Regions from separate parts of the Paenibacillus sp. FSL M7-1414 genome, predicted to be linked through region 2. Evidence: riboswitches for the same ligand, from Rfam matches in the RefSeq annotation. Region 2 holds a riboswitch; each other region holds the start of a gene.
The links. A riboswitch is a leader RNA that binds a small molecule or an ion and turns the genes downstream of it on or off. The one in region 2 is predicted to bind S-adenosylmethionine.
Positions count from the first base shown of each region.

Region 1 (3,284 bases), 270 kb from region 2:
ACTCTGGGTGTGGTATCCGTTGTTCTTATTCTGATGCAAGTAGTCATTGGTATTTTCATGATGGTGACAATGAACCGTCCGGAAGTATACATGTTCGTAGCTCTCGCACATATGCTGGATATCGCCATATTGTTCGGGGTTTTAACCTATATGAGTTTCCTGGTGTACAAGCTGTATCGACCGGTTAATCGGTTCTAAGAGATATATCCATTCTTTATTCAAAGGTAATTGGGCTAAATATGAAAGTCCACCATCCAGTGATGTACATCATTGGACAGGTGGACTTTGTTTGATGTCAGGGGGATCAGGGCAACCTATGGCAAGCAGCAATTACACGGAATGGATGATGTGTTACGTTTACGGTGATGAATTCTTGTTGATTTGGAAAAGAGGAGGTTAGACATGCTGCGAACGTTGTTGGGGGAAAAGCCACGTATAAACGAAGGTAAATTGAAGGCAGCGATGGACGCAATGGCGCATACGCTTGAGCTATTTCAACGACAAATGCATGTGGACCATGATCCCACGCATGACTATCGGAAACTGTATGTGTGGACTCAGGGACTCATCTCCTCACTGGATGAACTGGAGCAAAGCTGTTTCGCTGCTGCTCATTTTCGCAAAAAGGTCGTTGCAGGATCAACGGATGATATGACGGCGACTGAAAAAGCCGAGTATGCTCGGTATGTGTATTTCTACAAAGATGGCTTTATCCGCTGCTTTGCCATTCTGGATAAAGTCGGCACGGTATTAAATGAAATATTCCAGTTGAATACTTCAAATACCAAAGCGCATTTTTCTTATTTTACTGTGTTAAGGCAGTTCGACTATGCGAGGGAACATCATGATCTTGCATTGCAATTAATACAGATCAAGGACTCTTATCGTGAACCGATGAGCAAGCTGCGCAAACGACGTAATATGGAAATTCACTACATGAACTCAGAAATGCACGATGACCTGTGGCAGTTACACCAGACCTTGCAAGGTAAAGTGAAATTGGAGGATCTGAATCAGCATGTGCAGGAAATGCGTCAGGGCGTGGATATGGTCTGTGAAACGTTAACAGCCTCTTATAGTTATATCAATAAAATATGGAAAAGAAATAATTCCCTTTGACAAATCGGAATACTTGGAATATACTGAGTTTCAATCGAATGTTACATGGATATAACTGATATTTCGGAAGTTACGTTCACATTATAAAGCATAAACTACATGAACTTATAAAATCCTACAACAACATATTTCTTATCGAGAGCGGCGGAGGGACAGGCCCGATGAAGCCCGGCAACCGATTTGTAATGACATGATACATGTATCATTCGTTATAGATGTTAGGTGCTAATTCCTACAAAATGGTGCAAGACACGATTTTGGCAGATGAGAAGGTATATTCTTTCACGTGAAGAGCCCTCTTTGTATCTGCAAAGGGCTCTTTTTTTGTACTTTAAGGGGAGTTTTCCTTTAGATCGGGTAAAGATACATGTAGGTGGTTGGAAAGGGGCAAGTGCGATTGATTGAATTAAAAGGTTTAACGAAAACGTACGGCAAAGGGGCAAAATCTACAACAGCGTTATCCGAGCTGAATTTGAGCATCCAAAAGGGTGAAATCTACGGTGTGATTGGACATTCTGGAGCGGGCAAAAGCACATTGATTCGCTGCATTAATTTGCTGGAACGGCCTACGGAGGGTGAGGTATGGGTCGACGGAATCAACCTGACTGAACTGAGCAAAACCGAATTGCAGCAACAGAGACGCAAGATCGGGATGATTTTTCAACACTTTAATCTGTTATCTTCGGCAACGGTATATGACAATGTAGCTTTTCCACTAAAGCTTGTGAATACACCCAAGGATGCCATTGATCGCAAAGTGAAGGAAATGCTTGCACTGGTTGGTCTGGAGCACCACAGCAGCAAATATCCGGCTCAATTATCTGGCGGCCAGAAACAACGTGTAGGGATTGCGAGAGCACTTGCAAGTGATCCAAATGTACTTCTCTGTGATGAGGCTACTTCGGCACTTGATCCGCAGACGACAAATTCAATCCTGAAGTTATTACTCGATATTAATGAAAAGTACAACCTTACGATTGTGCTGATTACACATGAGATGCATGTCATTCAGAACATCTGTGACAAGGTGGCTGTCATTCATCAGGGCGGCATTGTGGAACAAGGACCTGTAACAGACGTGTTCCTGAAGCCGCAGCATGCGATTACGCGGGACTTCATGATGCGTGACCATGAAGCTGGACTTGCTCTGGAAGAGACCGCTCTGGCAAATGCAGGCGTTGAATTGCAGGCAGGTGCTGCTTCCAAACTTGTGAAGATATCCTTTCTGGGTAACAAAACGTATGAAGCGATTTTGTCTAGAACGGTACGTAAAACAGGCGTGGATTTTGCCATCCTGCAAGGTACAATCTCTACGATCAAACAGGTTCCTTATGGGCAGCTGACCGTTCGGTTCGAGGGTGATTCAAATGCGATTGATCGGACGATATCAGAATTAACCGCTGAGGGACTTGATGTGGAGGTGCTTCGTTAGATGGATTTTTCAACCGTACGTTGGGAAGAGGTTGGTAAAGCTTCCATAGAGACACTGCAAATTTTGGGTGTATCAGGCTTGTTTACCGTTATCTTAGGTTTACCGCTCGGAGTACTGCTGTTCATGACAGCCCGATCTGCTTCGATTAAGTCACGGGCAGTGTACACTATACTATCCCTGATTGTGAATATTTTGCGCTCAGTCCCATTTATCATATTGATTGTTGCTCTTATTCCATTCACTCGTATACTCGTCGGTACAGCTACGGGGGTGCTCGGCGTTATACCTCCTTTGGTGATTTCAGCAGCTCCTTATTTTGCTCGTTTGGTGGAGACGACGTTGCGAGAAGTTGATCGTGGTGTCATTGAAGCGGCACAGTCGATGGGTGCATCGACCGGACAGATTGTAAGACGGGTGTTACTGCCTGAGGCACTGCCTGGACTGCTTGCTGGTATAACGATCACCATTGTTACGCTCGTCTCCTATACGGCGATGGCGGGCATGGTTGGCGGTGGAGGTCTGGGAACACTGGCAATCAACTATGGATACTTCCGTTATCAAAATGAAATTATGATCATATCCGTAGTGTCGATGATCATACTAGTGCAAATTCTCCAGATGGCTGGAGATCGCTTGGTTACATTTTTCACCAGGAAATAACACATAGATAACATGATGGTTATGCAATAATGCGGATGCCACATGACAAAAATGATTAGAGAAGGGGTTTTAC
Region 1 is NZ_JBBOOS010000001.1:5,731,254-5,734,537, reverse strand. Features, by position in the region: gene MHH92_RS25070 (COX15/CtaA family protein) at 1-198, shown strand, start outside; gene MHH92_RS25065 (Cthe_2314 family HEPN domain-containing protein) at 403-1,119, shown strand; SAM riboswitch class I at 1,249-1,390, shown strand; gene MHH92_RS25060 (methionine ABC transporter ATP-binding protein) at 1,517-2,551, shown strand; gene MHH92_RS25055 (methionine ABC transporter permease) at 2,552-3,211, shown strand.
Region 1: another riboswitch for S-adenosylmethionine. It lies ahead of MHH92_RS25060 (methionine ABC transporter ATP-binding protein); the one in region 2 lies ahead of mmuP (S-methylmethionine permease).

Region 2 (3,284 bases):
CAATACCTATACATGAAGCCAGGCATAATATAAATGAAACAATCGGTACCACCGGATATAGTGGTGTGCGGTAGACCAGATCTTTGACCGCATGTCCTTCCCGGATATATTGTCTGCGGAACATGTATTGGGAAGCGCTGATGCTCATCCATACCGCAACGACAGCCAGACCTGAAATGGAAACCAGCGTAATATACACCGTACCTGGCGCAATAATACTGGACAGCAATGCCAACGCACCACCCACCATACTAATTAGAAGTGCATTCAGGGGTACCCCGCTTTTGGTCAATTTGGCAAACCACGGAGAGATCGTTCTTTTGTCAGCCAGAGACCAGAGCATCCGTGAAGATGCATACAGGCCTGAATTGGCAGCAGAGAGAATCGCCGTCAGAATAACAAAGTTCATAATGTCTGCTGCATAGGGTACACCCACCCGCTCCATTACCGCTACAAATGGACTTTCCAGTACACTGGCATCCGACATGGGCAGCAAGGCCGACAAGATAACAATCGTTCCGATGAAGAAAATAACCAAACGCCACAGCGTTGTATGAATAGCCTTTGGTATCGTCTTTTCCGGGTTCTCCGTCTCACCGGCGGCAATCCCGATTAACTCGGTACCTGAGAAGGCAAAGTTTACAGCAAGCATGGTCATCAATATCGCTGTAGCCCCATGAGGGAACCAACCGGATGCGGTAATATTCGATAGAAATGGAGCCGGTTCAGAATCCGCCATGGGAATAATACCAAACATGGCTGCGCCACCGATAATAATGAAAATTACGATAGTAACTACTTTTACAGATGAGAACCAGAACTCGGATTCCGCAAATAATTTCACCGTTAGAGCGTTAAACAGAAAGATCATCAGTGCAAAAACCGCGCTCCATATCCATACGTTTACCGATGGGAACCAGCGCTGCATAAGCAATCCAGCGGCTGTGAATTCGGAGCCAAGCGCAACAGTCCAGGTTAACCAGTACAACCAAGCTACCGTGTAACCTGTTGCTGGTCCGATATATTTGGCTGCATAACTATGAAATGCTCCCGTCTCTGGCATATGAACAGACAGTTCACCAAGACAGAGCATCACCAGATATACAACGATGGCTCCAATCAGATAGGACAGAATGGTTCCCAGTGGTCCCGCCTGCTGAATGGTGTAACCTGAGCTGAGGAATAATCCCGTTCCAATGACTCCTCCGAGAGAGAGCATGACCACATGCCGTGCCTGCATTTTCCGCTGAAAATGCCCTTTGTCGTTGTTGTTCTCCATACCTGCTGCTCCCCTACTTCTTCATCCAGAAAAAACAAAAAAGACCCACTCTGCCTAAAGAGTGCGCCGTTACTGACAAATAAAAACAAACGCTCCTATCTATCAGGCTTTCACCCGCTGGAATTAGCACAGTATCCTTCAGATCTGTTGCTGAGGTTTCTAAGGGCCAGTCCCTCCACCTCTCTGGATAAGAAAATGATTTTTTACTAATATAGCGATCTATCATGAATGTGTCAACATTTAAATAATAAATGGCACACCTCGCTATTCGGTGGAAGACCCCGGATTGGTGATGGTGGTCTTTACCTCATAGGTGATCGGCACGGTGCTAAAAATTTTATCCCAATCGTCTTTGACTTTTTTCCATGTTTTAGGTTCTTTGATACGTAAGCTATCCCGAAAATCCGCAACATCTACTTTATAGGTATGCTGCAGTTTGTATAACAACTGTCGAATCTGTTGTTTGGCAAGTTCAGCAAATTCTTTTTCCAATTCACTGAGATATGCACCTTTTTCCTCTTCCTCGGGAGCACGCCAATCCTCCATCAACCAGCCTTCGGATTCAGTTTTCACATGGAATGAAATATCATCGCCAACCACTTTTGGAATTATTGTTGTTTTTTTCTTCTTCATTTCATATACAACAGTGAACCCCTCTTTATTGTATGTCTTCAAGATACCTCCTTTTTCTTTAGGTCTGAGCCAAGATAGCCCTTCTAGATCCGTTTGGCTGAGTTCCCCGATGAATTTGGTTGTTTTCCCATCAAAGATACTGGCACCGGAGAACTTGTCCTCTCCATTGAAGTTCAGTACATTCTGGAGCAAAAAGCTGGAACCGGATTGCATTTGTGCATCTAATTTGGAGAGTAGAACGGGGTCCAGGATTTTATTGGACAAGTATGAATTACCGGTAATACCTGTAAGATAAAATGCTGGAATCCGGGAAGGATCATCTGAAGTCAGTACATCAACAGCGCGATGATGGCTAATCAACACTAGACAGTTAGGACGAATATCGTTATCCCGAAGTACAAAATCCAGCAGCTGGTCCAGACCATACTTTTTGGCGATATCCTTGGACACAACGATAACCTTCAGATGATGTCCGATGAGCGGATGATCTCGTCTCAGTGCAAACTGACGAAAGATTTGCAGCAAGGAATCTCCGGTAAGCTGTTCATTGGAATAGGACGTTTTACCAGAAGCAGGCGAACCGGATTGTTGGCTCTTCTGACTGCTGGAATTACCGGGAGCAATCTGTACCGTGGCTGTCACATTGTTCTGCTTGGAATACCCTCCTCCCTGATTGGCGATGTTCTCCTCAAATTCAGTCTCTTTGCCGATATCGATCCCGAGACCAACGTAGACACTTAGATCCTCTATCTCTCGACTGCTCCAACATCCGGATATCGTTAAGAGAATGCATAATACAGTGGCTAAGCGTAACAACATGCGGAATGTAATCATGCATGCTTGCCTCCTTTTTTGCGAATCAGACTTAACAACAGTAGTACCAGAGGTAAAATGCCAAACAAAAATACGGACACATTGCCTAGCATATCTCCTAGTACGAAGGTATCATCCACTGTTTTGGGTATCATTGCTGTCAGATAAATGAACGGCAGCAGGCCGTACATGATGCCTTTGATTTTTTTGGAACGAAACAAATCACGAATACCCACCGAAGCGCAGTAATGTGTAATTGCTGTAGTCGAAAAGATTTGCATAATCCAGATGACCAGCAATAAGGATTCAAAACGCTCGAATATCAGACCCTGGATTTCGAAGCTTCTTACCAAATCCAGCGTTGGCCAGGTTCGAGTTTTGATGCCATCGAGCGATAAACTGCCTATAACCATCACCACCGTGATCAAGTAGATAATAGTGGATATGAGTATCCCCCAGGTCATCGCTTTATTGCTCTTCTTCGGATTTTTCATATAGGCAGTCATGATTAACATCACCTCATAGCCCGTATAAGATAATAGTGAAGGCTTCAACCCTT
Region 2 is NZ_JBBOOS010000001.1:6,000,682-6,003,965, forward strand. Features, by position in the region: partial or broken gene mmuP (S-methylmethionine permease) at 1-1,279, opposite strand, end outside; SAM riboswitch class I at 1,372-1,473, opposite strand; gene MHH92_RS26375 (Ger(x)C family spore germination protein) at 1,544-2,746, opposite strand; gene MHH92_RS26380 (spore germination protein) at 2,743-3,284, opposite strand, start outside.

Region 3 (3,284 bases), 4.1 Mb from region 2:
TGCTCATGACGCTCCATGCGAAGAGCCAGCGTTTTCATACCTTTCATCAACTGGTAGGAGTCACTTGGAGATAATACTGCTCCAATGGAATTATGCAGGAACGCCATCTCTGCAGATAACGCCTCACCTTTGGTAATAATTAGTCCGGCCAACACATCATTGTGTCCGCCCAGATATTTGGTAGCGCTATGAATGATGATATCGGCACCCAGTTCAATCGGACGTTGGAAAAATGGAGTCAACAACGTGTTGTCAACAATGGTCAACAGGTTGTAACTTTTCGCCCAGGAAGCGACAGCTTCCACATCTGTGATCATCATCAGTGGATTGGTTGGTGTCTCAATAAATACAGCTTTGGTATTCGGCTGACGAACCTTCTCCAGTGCTGCAAGGTCATTCGTGTCCACATAACTTGCAGTTACGCCGAAACGGGACAGAATTCGTTCCAGCAGACGATAGGTTCCACCATACAGATCCAGCGATACAATCAGATGATCCCCTTGACCAAACATGGCAAAGATGGTTTGCAGCGCGGCCATACCTGAGCTACAGGCAAATCCTGCATCACCGGACTCCAGCGCTGCGGCCGCCTCTTCCAACACTTTGCGAGTTGGGTTGGTCGTACGAATATAATCAAACCCCGTGCTTTGTCCAAGCTTCGGGTGGCGAAACGCAGTGGATTGATAGATCGGAAAGTTAATGGCGCCTGTAACCGGTTCATTGATGGACCCAATTTGTGCTAAGCGGCTTTCGATTTTCAACTTGTTGTTGTCTTCCATTGCTGCATCCTCCTGTAATCTCGATTAGATTTGCGGGCCAATATCGTAAGGTGTTTCTTGATACACATAGTAATTGAGCCAGTTAGAGAATAATAAGTTGGCATGAGCGCGCCAAGTAGCTGGTGGCACACGGGAAGGATCGTCATTCGGATAATAATGTCTAGGCAATGCGATATCCAACCCTTTAGCTGTATCCCGGTCATACTCCCACTTTAATGAGAACGGGTCATACTCGGCATGTCCTGTGGCAAAAATCTGTTTGCCGTCTCTGGTAGCAACCAGGAAGATCCCCGCTTCCTCGGATTCAGCCAAAATCTCTAAATTCTCATTCTTTTCAATATCTTCGCGTCTCACTTCCGTATGACGAGAATGTGGAACGTTGAATACTTCATCGAATCCACGCAACAACGGAACATGTGGTTTATTGATGGTATGTGGGAAAACGCCAAAACACTTTTCATCAAGTGCAACCTTGGGTACGTCAAAATGATGGTATAAACCTGCCTGGGAAGCCCAACATATGTGGAGGGTTGAAGTCACATTGGTTTTGGTCCATTCGAAAATCTCCTGGATTTCATTCCAATAGTTCACGTCTTCGAAATCCATCTGTTCCACCGGGGCACCCGTAATGATCATTCCATCGAAACGACGGTGCTCAATTTCATCGAAGGTTTTGTAGAACAGATCCAAATACTCCTGAGACGTATTCTTCGACGTATGGGATTTGGGATGTACGAGAACGACATCCACCTGAATAGGCGTGTTTCCCACCAGACGAAGCAATTGTGTTTCGGTCGTTTCCTTTGTGGGCATCAGGTTTAATATAGCGATACGGAGTGGACGAATATCCTGCTGATATGCAGAAGTTTCATCCATGACGAAGATATTCTCTCCTTCAAGTACTTCTTTTGCTGGTAGCGTATCGGGTATTTTGATTGGCATAGTAAGTCTAACTCCTCCTTGTGCATAGATAGATGCAGCCACCCCTGGCTTGATGTCTTCACATCAATACAGTTATAGACTGCCTTGAGCTTGTAAAAACATTGAATTGCTCTTTCATCCAACGTTACAAACAACCTCAAGTTCCTTAGCGAAAATCACTGCTGAGAAGTCGGGGCATATGACAAAGACCTTCCTCGGATTTCGAGAAAGGTCATATGTAAAATAGATATGCGCCTCTCTCATCTCTCAGTTACAACAGTGCCACTTGACACTTAGTCGCTGCAAGAATTAGCACCGTGCGGTATACCGCCGGTTGCCGGGTTTCATCGGGCCAGTCCCTCCACCTACTCTTGATAAGATTTCGCTGTATTAGATTGTAATTGAATATGGTTCACCGTCTACTTTATTACATTAATGCCCTCACGTCAAGTTGCAGTTCGATGTCTGCTTCCCAGATCGGAACCGTTCATCATCCATTGTCATACACTGCCTCAGGGCGCGAAATAGACACATTTTTGCGCTTGAAAGCACCTTGTACCAGCGGTATACTAAACAAGGTGTTATAAACCCTTATGTGAGAGGTGACATATTAAATGGATGGCGACCCGAGGCCTGACTGGCAGCCGAATTCCGACAAACTGCATAGAGAACTGACATCAGCATGCCGGCAGCGGGACGTGACTTCCGTTTGATTATATAGTGAACGCAGCCCTGATCTCCAGGCTCCGCTGCCGACCGGCTGATTTGTTCTTTTTGCGCCCATAATGATAATATCCGCCAAGTTGGCGGGTGCAGAAGGAGTAGATTAACGATGAAAATCCGGTTGGTAAACAACGGTGTATTTATTCCGGTGGACGACATTCAGCAGGCGCTGACTCCACCAGCGGAAGGATTTTACTGGATTGATGCAGACATAGACGATTTGGCGGTACTTCAGCCGCTGTTCTTGATGCATGATCTGGCTGTGGAAGACTGTCTTAGTGACGAAGAACAACGTCCGAAGATTGAAATTTATGAGAACCATTATTTTATTGTGATTAATAGCATCCGTTTTGATGATGAAGAGATATTTCTACGTGCGGTCAACTTATTCCTCGGCAGACATTTCATTATTAGTGTTACCAAGCACAAGGTCAGCGAATTGCGCACACTGAAACCCATCCTGTGGGAACAGGAAATCAGTACACCGGATCGTCTGCTGTATTTGCTGGTTGACTTGATTGTTGATAATTATTTCACCGTAGGTGACCGAATTGAAGCACGGATCGAGAAGCTTGAGGAAGACATTCTGATGCACACCAAAAAGTCACATTTGAGTGAAATTATCGGGCTGCGCAGTGAGATTCTGTGGCTGAAAAAAGTCCTTGGACCTCAGAAAGAGGTCATTAACACCCTGAACAAAAAAGATCTGCGTCTCATCGATGATCAACTGCAAAAGTATTTCAGTGACATCTATGAGAATGCTGTAAAAATATCTGAAACCTTTGAGACTTATCGCGACCTAATGGGCAACTTGCGAGAAGCCTACCAATCCAGTATTGCGAACCGGGCGAATGAGATCAT
Region 3 is NZ_JBBOOS010000001.1:1,911,909-1,915,192, reverse strand. Features, by position in the region: gene MHH92_RS08800 (PLP-dependent transferase) at 1-779, opposite strand, end outside; gene metA (homoserine O-acetyltransferase MetA) at 804-1,721, opposite strand; SAM riboswitch class I at 1,958-2,081, opposite strand; gene corA (magnesium/cobalt transporter CorA) at 2,533-3,284, shown strand, end outside.
Region 3: another riboswitch for S-adenosylmethionine. It lies ahead of metA (homoserine O-acetyltransferase MetA); the one in region 2 lies ahead of mmuP (S-methylmethionine permease).